3 regions of the Nonomuraea sp. KM88 genome follow, and region 1 is predicted to be linked to each of the others. Evidence: riboswitches for the same ligand, from Rfam matches in the RefSeq annotation. Region 1 holds a riboswitch; each other region holds the start of a gene.
The links. A riboswitch is a leader RNA that binds a small molecule or an ion and turns the genes downstream of it on or off. The one in region 1 is predicted to bind cyclic di-AMP.
Positions count from the first base shown of each region.

Region 2: another riboswitch for cyclic di-AMP. It lies ahead of ACTWPV_RS25115 (C40 family peptidase); the one in region 1 lies ahead of ACTWPV_RS44810 (glycoside hydrolase family 25 protein).
Region 3: another riboswitch for cyclic di-AMP. It lies ahead of ACTWPV_RS35875 (hypothetical protein); the one in region 1 lies ahead of ACTWPV_RS44810 (glycoside hydrolase family 25 protein).

Region 1 is NZ_JBQQCC010000026.1:85,002-89,675, forward strand. Features, by position in the region: gene ACTWPV_RS44795 (hypothetical protein) at 1-344, shown strand, start outside; gene ACTWPV_RS44800 (amino acid permease) at 469-1,884, shown strand; gene ACTWPV_RS44805 (isocitrate lyase/PEP mutase family protein) at 2,006-2,746, shown strand; gene ACTWPV_RS44810 (glycoside hydrolase family 25 protein) at 2,801-3,523, opposite strand; cyclic di-AMP (ydaO/yuaA leader) riboswitch at 3,535-3,679, opposite strand; gene ACTWPV_RS44815 (SDR family oxidoreductase) at 3,947-4,674, opposite strand, start outside.
Region 2 is NZ_JBQQCC010000008.1:321,300-325,973, forward strand. Features, by position in the region: gene ACTWPV_RS25105 (RDD family protein) at 1-646, opposite strand, end outside; gene ACTWPV_RS25110 (amino-acid N-acetyltransferase) at 732-1,301, opposite strand; cyclic di-AMP (ydaO/yuaA leader) riboswitch at 1,572-1,713, shown strand; gene ACTWPV_RS25115 (C40 family peptidase) at 1,807-2,763, shown strand; gene ACTWPV_RS25120 (LuxR C-terminal-related transcriptional regulator) at 2,812-3,024, opposite strand; gene lysX (bifunctional lysylphosphatidylglycerol synthetase/lysine--tRNA ligase LysX) at 3,629-4,674, opposite strand, start outside.
Region 3 is NZ_JBQQCC010000015.1:119,792-124,465, forward strand. Features, by position in the region: gene ACTWPV_RS35860 (rod shape-determining protein) at 1-150, opposite strand, end outside; gene ACTWPV_RS35865 (class I SAM-dependent methyltransferase) at 275-844, shown strand; gene ACTWPV_RS35870 (DUF5302 domain-containing protein) at 920-1,120, shown strand; cyclic di-AMP (ydaO/yuaA leader) riboswitch at 1,283-1,417, shown strand; gene ACTWPV_RS35875 (hypothetical protein) at 1,595-2,122, shown strand; gene ACTWPV_RS35880 (alpha/beta fold hydrolase) at 2,161-3,006, shown strand; gene ACTWPV_RS35885 (winged helix-turn-helix transcriptional regulator) at 3,026-3,334, opposite strand; gene ACTWPV_RS35890 (NAD(P)-dependent oxidoreductase) at 3,430-4,032, shown strand; gene ACTWPV_RS35895 (DUF4032 domain-containing protein) at 4,026-4,674, opposite strand, start outside.

The DNA of each region.
Region 1 (4,674 bases):
AGTGCCGCTACGGCGTCACCGAGGGCACGCTGGAGTGGGTCGAAGGGCCCGTCATCCGGCCCACGGTCCGGGTCAAGGGCACCGTGTCGGACAGCGCCGGCTCGTCGATCTGCGCCCCCGACGAGATGCACTCCCGCGCCACCTACACCGCCTACAACGGCGCCACCGTCGTCGACTCCGGGGAGGCGAAGGCGGACGACGAGACCGCGGAGGTCTCGATCGGCCTGTCCGACCCGACCGGAGTCACCTCCATCGAGCGCGTGGTCGTGCAGGTGTGCCGCTACAGCAACTCCCCGTTCGGCACCAGCTACTGCGGCAGGGCGGCAGAGTACAAGATGCCCTGAGCCGTGAAAAGGGCGGCATCCCCTGCCGGATGCCGCCCCCGCGCTCTTGCCCAGCGCGTGAGCTTACTTGACGCCGCAGGTGGGAAGGCGGATCGACGGGGAACACGATCGCTTGGGGGGCGTCATGGTCACGTCGCGAGGCGTCTTCAGGCGCAAGCCGGTGGAGCAGATCGCCACCGAGCACGAGGGGGAGCTCGCCAGAACGCTGGGGTTGTGGCAGCTCACGGCCATCGGCGTGGGCGGCATCATCGGCGCGGGCATCTTCGCGCTGGCCGGCGCGGTCGCCAACGAGACCGCGGGACCCGCCGTGCTGGTGTCGTTCCTCATCGCGGGCGTCGCCAGCGCCGCCGCCGCGATGTCGTACGCCGAGTTCGCCGGAATGATCCCGAAGGCCGGGTCCGCCTACACCTACGGGTACGCCGTGCTCGGGGAGATCGTCGGCTGGTTCATCGGCTGGGACCTGCTGCTGGAGTACACCGCGATCGTCGCGGTCGTCGCCATCGGCATCTCCGGCTACTTCGGCTTCCTCGTGCAGCAGCTGGGGTTCGAGCTGCCCCCCTGGATGCTCGGCGCTCCCGGCACCGGCGAGGGGCGGGTCGTGGACCTGTTCGCGGTGCTGCTCTGCCTGTTCATCGCCTTCCTGCTGAACCTCGGCATCCGCAGCGCCGCCCGGTTCGAGACGTTCGTGGTGGGGGTGAAGGTCGCCGTCGTGCTGCTCGTCATCGTGGTCGGCTTCTTCCACATCAACACCGCCAACTACCACCCCTTCTTCCCTTTCGGGATCGGCGGGGCCATCACCGGGGCCGCCACCGTGTTCTTCGCCGTGTTCGGCTACGACGCGATGAGCACCGCGGCCGAGGAGTCACGCGACGCGCGGCGGCACATGCCCAAGGCGATCATCTACTCCCTCATCATCGCCATGGTGCTGTACGTGCTGGCCACGCTCGTGCTGACCGGCATGCAGAACTACCGGGAGATCGACCCCGAGAGCGGCTTCTCCTCGGCGTTCGCCTCGGTCGGCCTCTCCGGGCTGGCGTCCGTGATCGCGGTGGGAGCCATCATCGGCATCCTCACCGTGATGTTCACGTTCATGCTCGGCGTCACCCGCGTGTGGTTCTCGATGAGCCGCGACGGGCTGCTGCCGCAGTGGTTCGCCAAGGTGCACCCGGTACGGCGGGTGCCCTCGCGCGTCACCTGGATCGTGGGCGCCGCCTCCGCGGTGATCGCCGGGTTCCTGCCGATCCGGGAGGCCGCCGAGCTGACGAACATCGGCATCCTGCTGGCGTTCGTGGTCGTGTGCCTGGCCGTGATCGTGCTCCGCTACCGGCAGCCCGGGCTGCACCGCGAGTTCCGCACCCCCGGGATGCCGGTCGTGCCCGCCGTCGGGGTGGTCTTCTCGATCTGGCTGATCACGTTCCTGGACCCGGTGACGTGGCTGCGCTTCGCCGTCTGGTTCCTGATCGGGCTGGTCATCTACTTCGCCTACAGCCGCCGGCACTCCGCCCTGGAACGGTCGCCGGCCGGGACGGGCGAGCGCTGACGCGCCGTCGAGCCGTCCGGCTGGTGTCCTGCTGTGTCGGCGATCACACCGTGAAGGCGTCACGAAGCGAAGGTCGCAGGCGTCAAGAGAGGGACATGACCCTCACAGGCAAGGAACGACCATGCCGAAGACCCGCACCGCTCTCCTGCGCGACCTGCACAAGCCCGGGGACCCGCTGATCCTGCCCAACGTGTGGGACGCGGGCAGCGCCACCGTCGTGGCCGAGGCCGGCTATCCCGCCCTGGCGACCGCCAGCGCGTCCATCGCCGCCCTGCTGGGACGCGACGACCACGAGGGCGCACCCGTCGGCGAGATGTTCGACATCGCCGCCAGGATCATCAGGGCCGTGGACGTGCCGGTGAGCGTCGACGCGGAAGCCGGCTACGGCCTGCCGCCCGGCGAGCTCGTCGAGCGGCTGACCGCCATCGGCGCGGCCGGATTCAACATCGAGGACACCGACCACCGGGCCGGGGGACTGGTCGACGCCGACGCGCAGGCCGCGCGCATCGCCGCCCTCCGCGAGGCGGGCCCCGACCTGGTGATCAACGCGCGGGTCGACGTGTTCCTGACCGGCTCCACCTCGACCGAGGAGGTCGCCGAGCGCGGGCGTCGCTACCTTGAGGCCGGCGCCGACTGCGTCTACCCCATGATGGCCCCGTCGGAAGAGGTGGTCGGCGACCTCGTCAAGGCCGTCCCCGGGCCGGTCAACGTCGCCTGCATGCCCGGCATGGACCTGGGCAGGCTGGCCTCCCTCGGCGTCGCCCGCGTGTCCTTCGGCCCGCTGACGTACCTGACCGCGCTGGAGGCGCTCAAGACGATGGTGGGTCGCATCCGCGCGGGTCAGGACCCGTACGGGTCCTGACCCGCGGCGGGCGGGCGGGATCCTCCGCGGAGGTTCCCGCCCGCCCGAACCCGGTCAGGCGGACGTGCGGCCCAGGGCGCGCAGCTCGTCGGGGGAGAGCGCCGAGACGTTCTGGTCGATGGGGGAGTCGGAGTACTGGTGGATGGTCCAGGTCTTCCAGTCGGCGGGCGGCGTCACCGTGCCCTTCGGCTTGCTGTAGTGGGCCACCCACAGCGGGTACTCGGCCAGGCCCTTGCCGTAGGTGTCGGCGAAGTTCCAGCCGCTGTAGAACATCGGGGTGACCCCGGTCTCGGCCTTCACGTGCGACAGCCACGCCTTGGCCCAGGCGTTGACCTCCTCGACGGACTTGCCGTCGGTGGTCTCCAGGTCCAGCACCAGCAGGTCGCCGGGCTTGGAGGGCTGGGAGTTCACCATGGACAGGAAGTGCTCGGCCTCGGCGATGGGGTCGTTGCCGGGGTGTGCGTAGTGGTACGCCCCGCGCACGATGCCCTTCTTGCCCAGCTCGCTCCAGTGCCTGGCGAAGGCGGCGTCGCGGAAGTCGGTGCCCTCGGTGGCCTTGATGATGCCGAACTGCGCGGGGCTGGCGGCCCAGTCGTGCAGCGGCTGGTGGTTGGACACGTCCTGGCCGTAGGTGAGCGTGCGCTGCTCGGCCGCCTGGGCCGAGCCCGGCTCGACGGGCGACGCGTGCGCGGGCAGGCTCGCGCCCGCGATGGCGGTGGTCCCGGCCAGCAGGGCGCCGGCGGCGGACAGGGTGAGACGTCGCGTGAGTTCGCGCATGGGGGGATCGACTCCTTGCTTCCATGTGCCTACCGGGTTAGCTGACGGGTTCGGGCTTGGAAGTGCCCTACGCGCGCAGCCCTCGGCTGGCGTGCGATTCACCCCGGAAAGGTGGGTCCCCGGCTCCGCGCTGTGCGGATTCGGCCTGTCAACGTCGCGGCAAACGGTTCGGCAAGCGTTCGCCTGTGCCGTATGCCGTAATCCCAAGAAGGTATATAACGCCCCATAAACGCTGCAAGTGGTACAAATCCACAGGCAATGTCGTTTGCCATAGTAAAGCCCTGGATCGCCTCTCTCGCAGGCGTTCCAGGGCTTTGGCAAAGTTTTTCCGGCACCGTACGCGGGTCCCGCCGGAACGGGGCCCGTGATACTCCTGTGACGTGAGCGGGCGGCGTACCGCCTTCCGGCGCCGGGGCTCTCCGCCTACCGTTGCCCGGCGAGCCAGTCGTCGAACGTGGTCGGCGCGATGCGCGCGCCCTCGCCGGGCAGTAGCACGTCGCCCGCCATCGCCGGGCCGAAGATTCCCGACCACGTCGGCACGAGCCGAACCGTACGGCCCCGCGCCTCGTGGGTGCGCCGGGCCATGTCCACCAGGTCCTGCGGCTCGGGGCCCGCGACGTCGGCGTACCGCCCCCGAGGCTCCCCGGTCGCGAGCTCGGCGAGGACGCCGGCCACCTCGGCGGGCGCGATCGGCTGCACGAGCAGCGGCGCGATCGTGGCGACGCCGTCCTGTTCCGTCCAGCCCGCCACCATTTCGGCGAAGTCGTGGAACTGCGTGACCGGCACGATCGTCCACGGCACCGGCCCGGCGGCCACGAGGCGCTCCTGCTCCCGCTTGCCGGCGTAGTGGGCGTTGCCCTCGACGCGATGGATCCCGACGATCGACAGCAGGACGTGGTGGCGCACCCCCGCCCGCTCCTCGGCGGCCAGCAGGTTGCGCGTGGTGGCGCCGAAGAACGCCACCGTCTCCTCCGGGCCGGCCGCCGGCGCGTTGATGGCGTCGACGACCGCCTCCGCACCGGCCAGGGCGTCGTCGAGCCCGTCGCCGGTCGCCAGGTCCACGCCGAGCGAACGGCTGATGCGCACGACCTCGTGGCCGTCGCGTTCAAGGGCCGCGACGGTGAGCGCCCCGATGTTCCCGGTCGCGCCGG
Region 2 (4,674 bases), on a different contig from region 1:
GACCCGACTGGGGCTGCTGACCGTACTGCTGGTCATACTGCTGACCCGACTGGGGCTGCTGGCCGTAGCCCTGCTGCTGGCCGTACTGCTGGTCGTAGCCGGGCTGTTGCTGCTGCCCGTAACCCTGCTGCTGGCCGTAACCGGGCTGGGACTGCGGCTGCTGGCCGTAGCCCTGCTGCTGACCGTACTGCTGGTCGTAGCCGGGCTGTTGCTGCTGCCCGTAACCCTGCTGCTGGCCGTAACCGGGCTGGGACTGCGGCTGCTGACCGTACTGCTGGTCGTACTGCTGACCCTGCTGGGGTTGCTGGCCGTAGCCCTGCTGCTGGCCGTACTGCTGCTGGCCGTAGTCGGGCTGGGACTGGGGCTGCTGGCCGTACTGGGGTTGCTGGCCGTAGCCCTGCTGCTGGCCGTACTGGGGTTGCTGGCCGTAGCCCTGCTGCTGACCGTACTGGGGTTGCTGGCCATAGCCCTGCTGCTGACCATAGGGGGGCTGTTGCCCGTAGGCGTCGTCCGCCCGGTAGCCGACCACAGTGACGTCGGGGTCGGGCTCGCCGGGGTGGCGGCCCGGAGCCTGCTGGCCGTAGTGGGGAGGCGCAGCGTTCTCGCCGGATTCGTCTTGTGGGTACGGCGGCTGTCCGGTGCTCACCGTGTCACCTCGCTTCGAGTGCGCGCGTGGCACGTGTCAGGACACATGCCTGTGCTGCCCAACGTATCGACATAGGTATCAACAATCACCTTTCCATGTGGTCAAGGTCCGCGTCACCCGACGACAGATGGAGCAGCATGCGGGTGTTGCCCAGGGTGTTCGGCTTGACGTGTTCCAGGTCGAGGAACTCCGCTACACCCTCGTCATACGAGGCCAGCAGCTCGGCGTAGACCTCGGGGGAGACCGGCGTGCCCTGGATGCGGCGAAAACCATGCCTCGCGAAGAAGTCGACCTCAAAAGTAAGACAGAATACACGTTGCAGACCAAGATCTTTGGCCTGCTGGATGAGCGCTGAGACGATCCGGTGACCGACGCCCGCGCCGCGGCATTCGGGATCGACGGCCACCGTGCGGACCTCTGCGAGGTCCTCCCAGAGCACGTGGAGCGCGCCACAGCCGACGATCTGCCCGCCACGCTCGGCCACCCAGAACTCCTGCACGTCTTCGTACAGCGTCACCGTGGCCTTCTTCAGGAGCCGCGAGCCCGCGCCCGCATAGGTGTCGACCAGGCGCCTGACCCCCCGCACGTCCGGCGTGCGCGCACGCCGGACCACCACCGCGGTCTCGGGCACAGTCAGTTCGGCCACCTGCTCCATGGCTCTCCAGAGTACAGATGTCATTACGGCTCGGACCTAACTCACATCTCTCCGCCCATCCTGTTACATCTCGTGGCCGAGCGAGCACGGCGTCGCGCCGGGCGATCGTTCGGGAGTAAGCGCCACATACGGTCACTCCTGCCCGACTGGCACCGAGACCACCTCGTGACCCTTCGGTTGCGAAACCTCTACGGAGTTGGCAGTTCTGGTTGAGCAGGAACCCGGAGTGCATTAGTGTCCAGCGACGATGATCCCCGCGTGTCGCGCGCGGGGGGAAGCACGCTCAATTCCCTCAGGGAAGCCGGGGACCCGCCGGTGGCGACCGCCACCACGGGGTGAATCCGAGTTTTTCGGTAGGGCTGCTCCGGCCCGAACCCGTCAGCTAACCCGGTAGGCGTCTATGAGAGGAGCCTGGTTGGTGAAGCGCACGTTCAACCGTGGGAGGAAGTCGGCGGGCAAGCACGCCCGCCCCCCGGAACGCGCCCTGTCGCGTCACCGCCTCGGTGTGGCGAGTTTCACAGTCGCCGCGCTGCTGTTCTCGGTTCCCACCGTCCCGGCGTCCGCCGACCCCAAGCCCTCGCTCAAAGACCTCGCCACGCGGGTCGAGAAAATGCACGTCGAGATCGAGACGCTGACCGAGCAGTACAACGGGCAGCGGGAGAAGCTGAAGACGGCCAAGAAGGCCGCCGAGGCCGCGCAGAAGACGCTGACGGCCAGCGAGACAGACCTGGCGGCCAAGCGCGCCAAGGCCGTCCTGCTCGCCCAGAACGCCTACATCACGGGCGGTCTGAGCCGTGCGCTGGCGTTCACCTCCTCCGAGGACCCCGGCAACTTCCTCGACCGCGCCGCGACCACGTTCGCGATCGAGCAGCGGCAGGGCGAGGAGCTCAACCAGCTCACCAAGGCCAGGAAGGCCGCCGAGCGCGCCAGGGCGAGCGCCAAGTCGCGCATCAGCGAGGTCGAGAAGATCGTCAAGGACCTCGACGCCAAGCGCGGCAAGATCAGCAAGCTGGTCGCCAAGGTCGAGAGCAACCTGTTCAGGCGGGCGCTGGGCGAGGCCGGTCGTCCCGGCACCCGCGCCACCCGCGTCAACCTGCCGATCGCGGGCACCGGAAAGGCCGCGCAGGCGGCACGGTGGGCGCTCACGCAGCAGCTCAAGCCGTACGTCTGGGGAGCAGAGGGTCCCGGCTCCTACGACTGCTCCGGCCTGGTGATGGCGGCCTACCAGCGGGTGGGCATCTCGCTGCCGCACTACACAGGCAACCAGTGGACGGCCGGGCGGCACATCTCACGCGACGAGATGCGTCCAGGCGACCTGGTGTTCTTCTACAGCGACCTGCACCACGTGGGCATCTATCTGGGCGGCGGCATGATGGTGCACGCCCCTCGGACGGGTGATGTGGTGCGGATCGCGTCGATCGAACGGCGGCCGTTCGCGGGCGCGGTGCGTATCGCCGACTGAGTTCTGCACGTGGAGGCCCAATGAGTGGGCACCAGTGCGCGGGTGCCGCTAGATCAGCTGGCGGCGTGCCGCCCACGCCACGGCCTCGATCGCGGTGGCGACGCCGATGCGGTCGCAGATGCCGCGCAACCTCCGGCGTACGGTGCGGCCGCTGATGTCCAGTCGCCTGCCCACCCGATCGACCGTGACTCCTCTGGCGAGTTCCGCCAGTAACGCCAGATCCGCATGGCTCAGCTCAACGCCTTCTGTGAGCACTTCCATCGGGAGCCCTCCCCCCCAACAGCAGGCCTGGACCCTCTTAGCCAGGCCACAGCCGCTCCTCGCAGACGGTAAACGCATCATGGAAAGGTCGTCAAGCATGACGATCGCCGCTCTTGACCAGCACCGTTGACATGATCCGCCACGGGTTGCCGGGGCTCGTCCGCCGGCAGACCTCGCCGCCCGACGTACGGTCCGCGCGCCCTCTCGGTCAGGCCCGGCCCGGCGCCGATCGGTCCTGCCGGCGTCCCGGTTTTTGATCCATCCGCGCGCGATTTACTGCATGATCCATACGTACGGGCGGGAACGCTCAGCCGCTCTTCACCACGGGCGGCGGCACGCGGCAAGCCAGGAGTAACCTTATTTCCGGACCTGAGCGTGCATCACCGTCATGATGGACCCAGCGCTGCCGGACGTCCCTCGCAGAACTCGCACACTCGCGCGCCACTCGCCCGCGGTCTTGACCCGATGCTGACAAGCCCGGCCCCGATCCCGGGGCAGGACGGCCGATCGTCCGTCACCGCTTCCCCGGCACGACGGAGTGCCCGCCCGGCTCGCCGCGCGCGGGCACCCCGCCGCAACCGGTGCGGCGGGATGCCACGTGGCCTCAGTGAGTGGGCTTGACCAGGGGGAACAGGATGGTCTCGCGGATGTTCTTACCGGTGAATGCCATGATCATCCGGTCGATCCCGGCGCCCATGCCGCCCGTCGGCGGCATCGCGTATTCGAGCGACTGCAGGAAGTCCTCGTCGAGCTGCATGGCCTCCGGGTCGCCGCCCGCGGCCAGCAAGGACTGCTCGACCAGGCGGCGGCGCTGCTCGATGGGGTCGTTGAGCTCGGAGTAGCCGGTGCCCAGCTCGGTGCCGAACCCGATGAGGTCCCACTTCTCCGTGACCAGGGGGTCGTCGCGGTGCTGCCGGGCCAGCGGCGAGGTCTCCAGCGGATAGTCCATGACGAACGTGGGCTGGATGATCGTGTGCTCGACGAGCGCCTCGAAGAGCTCCTGCACGAGCTTGCCCGCGCCCCACTTCGGATCCCAGGGGATCTCGCGCCGGTCGGCGATCTTGCGCAGCTCTTCGAGCGAGGTCGAGGTCGTGATCTGCTCGCCGACGGCCTCGGACACCGCGCCGTAGAGGGTGACGCGCGGCCACTCGGGGATGCCCAGGTCGACCTCGACACCGTCGTGCACGACCACCGAGGTGTCCAGAGCGGCCACGACGGCCTTCTGGTACATCCGCTGAGTCAGGTCGGCGATGCCGTTGTAGTCGAGGTAGGTGCCGTAGGCCTCGACCATGGTGAACTCGGGGTTGTGCGTCGAGTCGGCGCCCTCGTTGCGGAAGTTGCGGTTGATCTCGAAGACCTTCTCGATGCCGCCGACCACGAGCCGCTTGAGGTAGAGCTCGATCGCGATGCGGAGATAGAGCTCCATGTCGTAGGCGTTGATGTGGGTCTTGAACGGCCGGGCCGTGGCGCCGCCGTGGATCGGCTGCAACATCGGCGTCTCGACCTCGAGGTAGCCCTCCTCGTGCCAGAAGTCGCGCACCGCGCGCACGGTGGCGCTGCGGACCCTGGCCATCTTCCTCGACTCGTCGTTGACGATCAGGTCGACGTAGCGCTGGCGGACCCGGGCCTCCGGATCGGTGAGCCCGACGT
Region 3 (4,674 bases), on a different contig from region 1:
GGCCTCGGCGCCGTACCCGACGACCCGGCCCGTGCGGCTGTCCAGCATGACGGCGGAGGGCTCGTCGAGCACGATGCCTCTGCCCTTGACGTAGATCCGGGTGCTCGCGGCACCCAGATCCATCGCCAGGTCATGACCGAGCACGTTCATCGCGGACCGTCCATCGTGGCGCCTGGGGCGTCGACCAACATGCGGGGTGTATTTCCTGGGCCACTCCAACACAACACCAGGAACCGAACGGTCTCCTTTTACCCGGCGGCGTACGATTCGGGTCGTGCTCGACTATGACCTCGAAGCCGCACATTACGACGAGACCCGTGGCGGTCTGCCGCGGGCCGAGGCCGCCGCGGAGGCCGTGCGCGCTCTGCTGCCCGGGGGCACGCTGCTCGACGTCGCGTGCGGCACCGGGCTGGTGAGCAGGGAACTGGCCGGGCGTGGCCTGCGGGTGCTCGGCGTGGACGCCTCCGCCGGCATGGCGCGGGTCGCCGCGCGGCGCGTGCACGTGGTCCTGGGTGACGGCTGCGCGTTACCCGTACGCGACGGGTCGGTCGACGCGGTCACCACGATCTGGCTGCTGCACCTGCTCGACGACGCCCGCCCGGTGATCGCCGAGGCCGCGCGCGTGGTGCGGCCGGGCGGGGTGTACGTCACGACGGTGGACAAGCGCGCCGCCCACGGGCCTGGAGGGCGGCGGCGTCCCTCCGACGGCCGGGAACTGGTCGTGGCGGAGGCGGTCCGGCACGGTCTGCGCCAGGCCGGCGAGACCACGTTCGTGGGTCACGGGCAGGGGCGGGACGGGCCGGACCCGGTGTTCCGGCTGCTGGCGTTCACCCGCGACGGGTGACAGGGCGGAGTCGGTTTCGCATCGAAAGCGACGCCGTGCGAAGCTGTGGTTGTCCCCAACACCATGGAGGTCCTCATGGCGGAATCACCGGAGCCGGAAGTCAGCGAAACTCCCGAGGACGAGATGAAGCGCAAGTTCCGCGAAGCACTGGAGCGCAAGCGCAACCAGCACGCGGGCTCCGGCGCTGGTGGCAGGGGCGTCGACCCATCGAAGATTCACGGGGCGCACGGCCCGGCTGCGAGTAAGAGATCGTTCAGGCGCAAGAGCGGCGGCTGAGCCGGAAGGACCGAGGGGGTACGGCATGCCGTACCCCCTTTCGTATTCCCGCGCAAGGTAGATCTTTGCCCGGTTCATGGCGAATCGTTTGCGTATGTCCGATTCGCTGCTAGAGTTGCCGCCATTACCAGCCGGTGACCTGGCCCTTACCCAAGAGAGGGCCTCCGGCTGGCGCCGAATCCCGACTCGATCGGGAACCGGGGACCCACCTCACTGGGGTGAATCCGGCCCGTGCCGGTAGGGCATCTCCACGCCCGAACCCGTCAGCTAACCCGGTAGGTGTGATGGAGAGGACAGAACGCATGTATGACCGCAGCGTATCCCCGAATCGCGTAGCGCCGGCCGCCGCCTGAGCGGCCCCCCTTCCCCCCTTTCTTTCCCTCGCCCGATGTAGTCGCTCGGGCGTGCCGCAGCGCCGTGCCCTCTTGCCGGCGTGCCTCCCCCTCGTCCCCTCGCGAAGGACTTCACACTTTCATGTCTCCCCGTTTTGGCCTGCGTTCCCTTGCCCTGCTCACCGCCTCCGCCGTCGGCTCGATGAGCGTCGTCTGCACCGCGGCACACGCCGATCCCGGCGCCGAGGAGAAGGCCCTGTACAAGGGCTCCACCACGGCGTCGTACTTCTGGGACGACGGCTCGGGCAGGGCGGGCGACACCGGCCTGCCCGCCAGCGGCAAGCCGATGCAGAAAGGCATGGCCGCCAGCCCGAGCTGGCCGCTGCTGACCGAGGGGTACGTGATCTACAAGGGCAAGAAGATGCCCTTCTTCGTCGGGGACAGAGGGCCCGGGGAGCCCTCCAGCCGCGGCATCATGCTGGATCTCGACGCCAAGACGTTCGCCGACCTGACTGGCGGCACCTTCAACCCTCGCTCGCTGATGGTCAACGGCAACGGCGGCAAGGGGCACATCAAGATCGACTATGTCATCACCAAGTGGGGTGACGGTCTGGGCAAGAAGGGTCGGCCGGTGCCCTTCTCGACCGGCGCCTACGCCCGGCGGGGCTGACTTTACGAACGCGGCGCCAGAATGACATTCTGGTCACCGTGACCCTCCGCGTAGCCGCGAACGGCATCGACATCGCCTACGAGAGCATCGGTTCCCCCGACGGGCGGCCCCTGCTCCTCATCATGGGGCTCGGCGCGCAGCTCACCCACTGGGACGACGGGTTCTGCGAGCTCCTGGTGGAACAGGGGCACCACGTCGTCCGGTTCGACAACCGCGACGCGGGCCTGTCGACCCACCTCCACGACCAGGGCGCTCCCACGACGGGGGCGCCTTCGGCGTACCTGCTGGACGACCTGGCCGACGACACCGCGGGCTTCATGGACGCCATCGGCTGGCCGGCCGCCCACGTGGTCGGCGCGTCCATGGGCGGGATGATCGCCCAGTCCCTGGCCATCCGGCATCCGGCACGGGTGCTGACCCTGACCTCGATCATGTCGACGCCCGGCCCCACGGTCGCTCCGCCGACGGAGGCCGCGTTCGCGGCCCTGACCGCCCGCCCCGCCGCCGAGCGCGCGGCCGTCATGGCGCAGGCGCTGGAGACGTACGCGGTGATCGGCTCGCCCGGTTACGCGATGGACCGGGAGCGGGTCGTCCGGAGGGCCGGGCGCGCGTTCGACCGCTGCTTCGATCCGGCGGGCACGGGCCGGCAGCTGGCCGCGATCATGGCTTCGGGTGACCGTACGGACCTGCTGGCGAGCCTCACCATGCCGGCGCTGGTGCTGCACGGGGAGGACGACCCGCTGGTCCCGGTCGAGGGCGGCCGGGCCACGGCGGCGGCCATTCCCGGCGCCCGGCTGGTGACCTATCCGGGCATGGGACACGACCTGCCCGAGCCGCTCTGGCCGGAGATCGCCCGCGAGATCACCAAGCTGACCGCCGCCTGACCGCGCGGCCGCTCCCGGGCTACGCGGAGCGCTCCCGGCGCCGGAGGATCTCGGCCACGTGGGTCTCGGCCCACGCGGCCACCGCCGCGATCGGGGTGTGCAGGGAGCGGCCGAGGTCGGTCAGCCCGTACTCCACCCGCGGTGGCACCTCCGCGAACACCTCGCGCGTGATCAGCCCGTCCTGCTCCATGGTCCGCAACGTCTGTGTCAGCACCTTGGGCGTGACCCCGCCGATCCGCGAGCGCAGCCGGGTGAAGCGCATCGGCCCGTCGGCGAGGCAGAGCAGCACCAGTGCCGACCATTTGTCGCCGATCCGATCGAGAACCACCCGCGTCGGGCAATTCGGGTCGAAGACATCACCGGTATCCACAAGGTACTTATAGCACGGTGAAGTAACCAGTATCCGATGGATATCGTGACGCCATGAAGATCCTGCTTTTCGGCGCGACCGGCATGCTCGGTCAGCGCATAGCCGCCGAACTGGCCGGTCGCGGGCACGACGTGACCGGCCTCAGCCGCAGCGGGCCCGTCAAGGGCGACGTCCGCGACGCCGCCACGCTGGCCAAGGGCCACGACGCCGTCATCTCCGCCATCGCGCCGCCGCGCGACGGCACCGAGCCGGGACCGCCCTTCCTCGCCGCCAACCGCGCCCTCATCGAGGGTGTGCGCGCGGCCGGGGTGCGCCGGCTCATCGTCGTGGGCGGCGCCGGCAGCCTCAAGGTCCCGTCCGGTGTCGACCTGGTCGACACGCCCGGCTTCCCCGAGAGCCTGAAAAAGGAGGCGCTGGCCGCTCGTGCCGCGCTCGAGCTCTACCGGGAGGTCACGGACCTCGACTGGACCTACGTCTCGCCGGCCGCGGAGCTCGCGCCGGGCGAGCGTACGGGCGCCTTCCGTCTCGGCGGCGACATGCTGCTGACCGACGAGCGGGGCCGCAGCGCCATCAGCGCCGAGGACCTCGCGGTCGCGATCGCCGACGAGGTGGAGCAGAACGCCCACCCGCGCAGCCGCATCACCGCCGCCTACTGAGCCCGAGCGTCCTCGTCGGGGAGCAGGGCCTTCTCGTCGGGCTTGTGCACGAGCACGTTGTCCACGTACGACTTCACGGCCGCGGCCAGTCCCACGTCGGCGTCCGCGCCCTCCGACAGGTACCAGCGATGGTCGAGGATCTCGTGGAAGAGCTGCGCGGGCTCCAGCTTCCCGCGCAGCCCGGCGGGGATCGCCTCGACCGTGGGCTGGAACACCTCCGCCAGCCACCGGTGCGCCACGATGGCCTCGTCCTCGTGCCGCAGGCCCTTGGCGACCCGGAAGCCGTCGAGGTCGTTGAGCAGCCGCCGCGCCTGGTTCTCCTCCACGTCGAGCCCGGTCAGCCTGAGCAACCGCCGCTGGTGGTGCCCCGCGTCCACGACCTTGGGGCGTACGATCAGCCGTCCGGTGCCGACCTTGCGCCGCACCATCATCTCGGCCACGTCGAAGCCGAGCAGGTTGAGCCGTCTGATCCGCTGCTCCACCCGGTGCCAGTCGACCTCCTCGATGATCTCGCTCTGGGTGATCTCGTCCCACAGGCGGTGGTAGCGGGCGACGATGTCCTCGGCGGTGTCCATGGGGTCGATCGACGGGTGCAGCAGCCCGCCGGCCTCCAGGTCGAGCATCTCGCCGAAGATGTTCGTG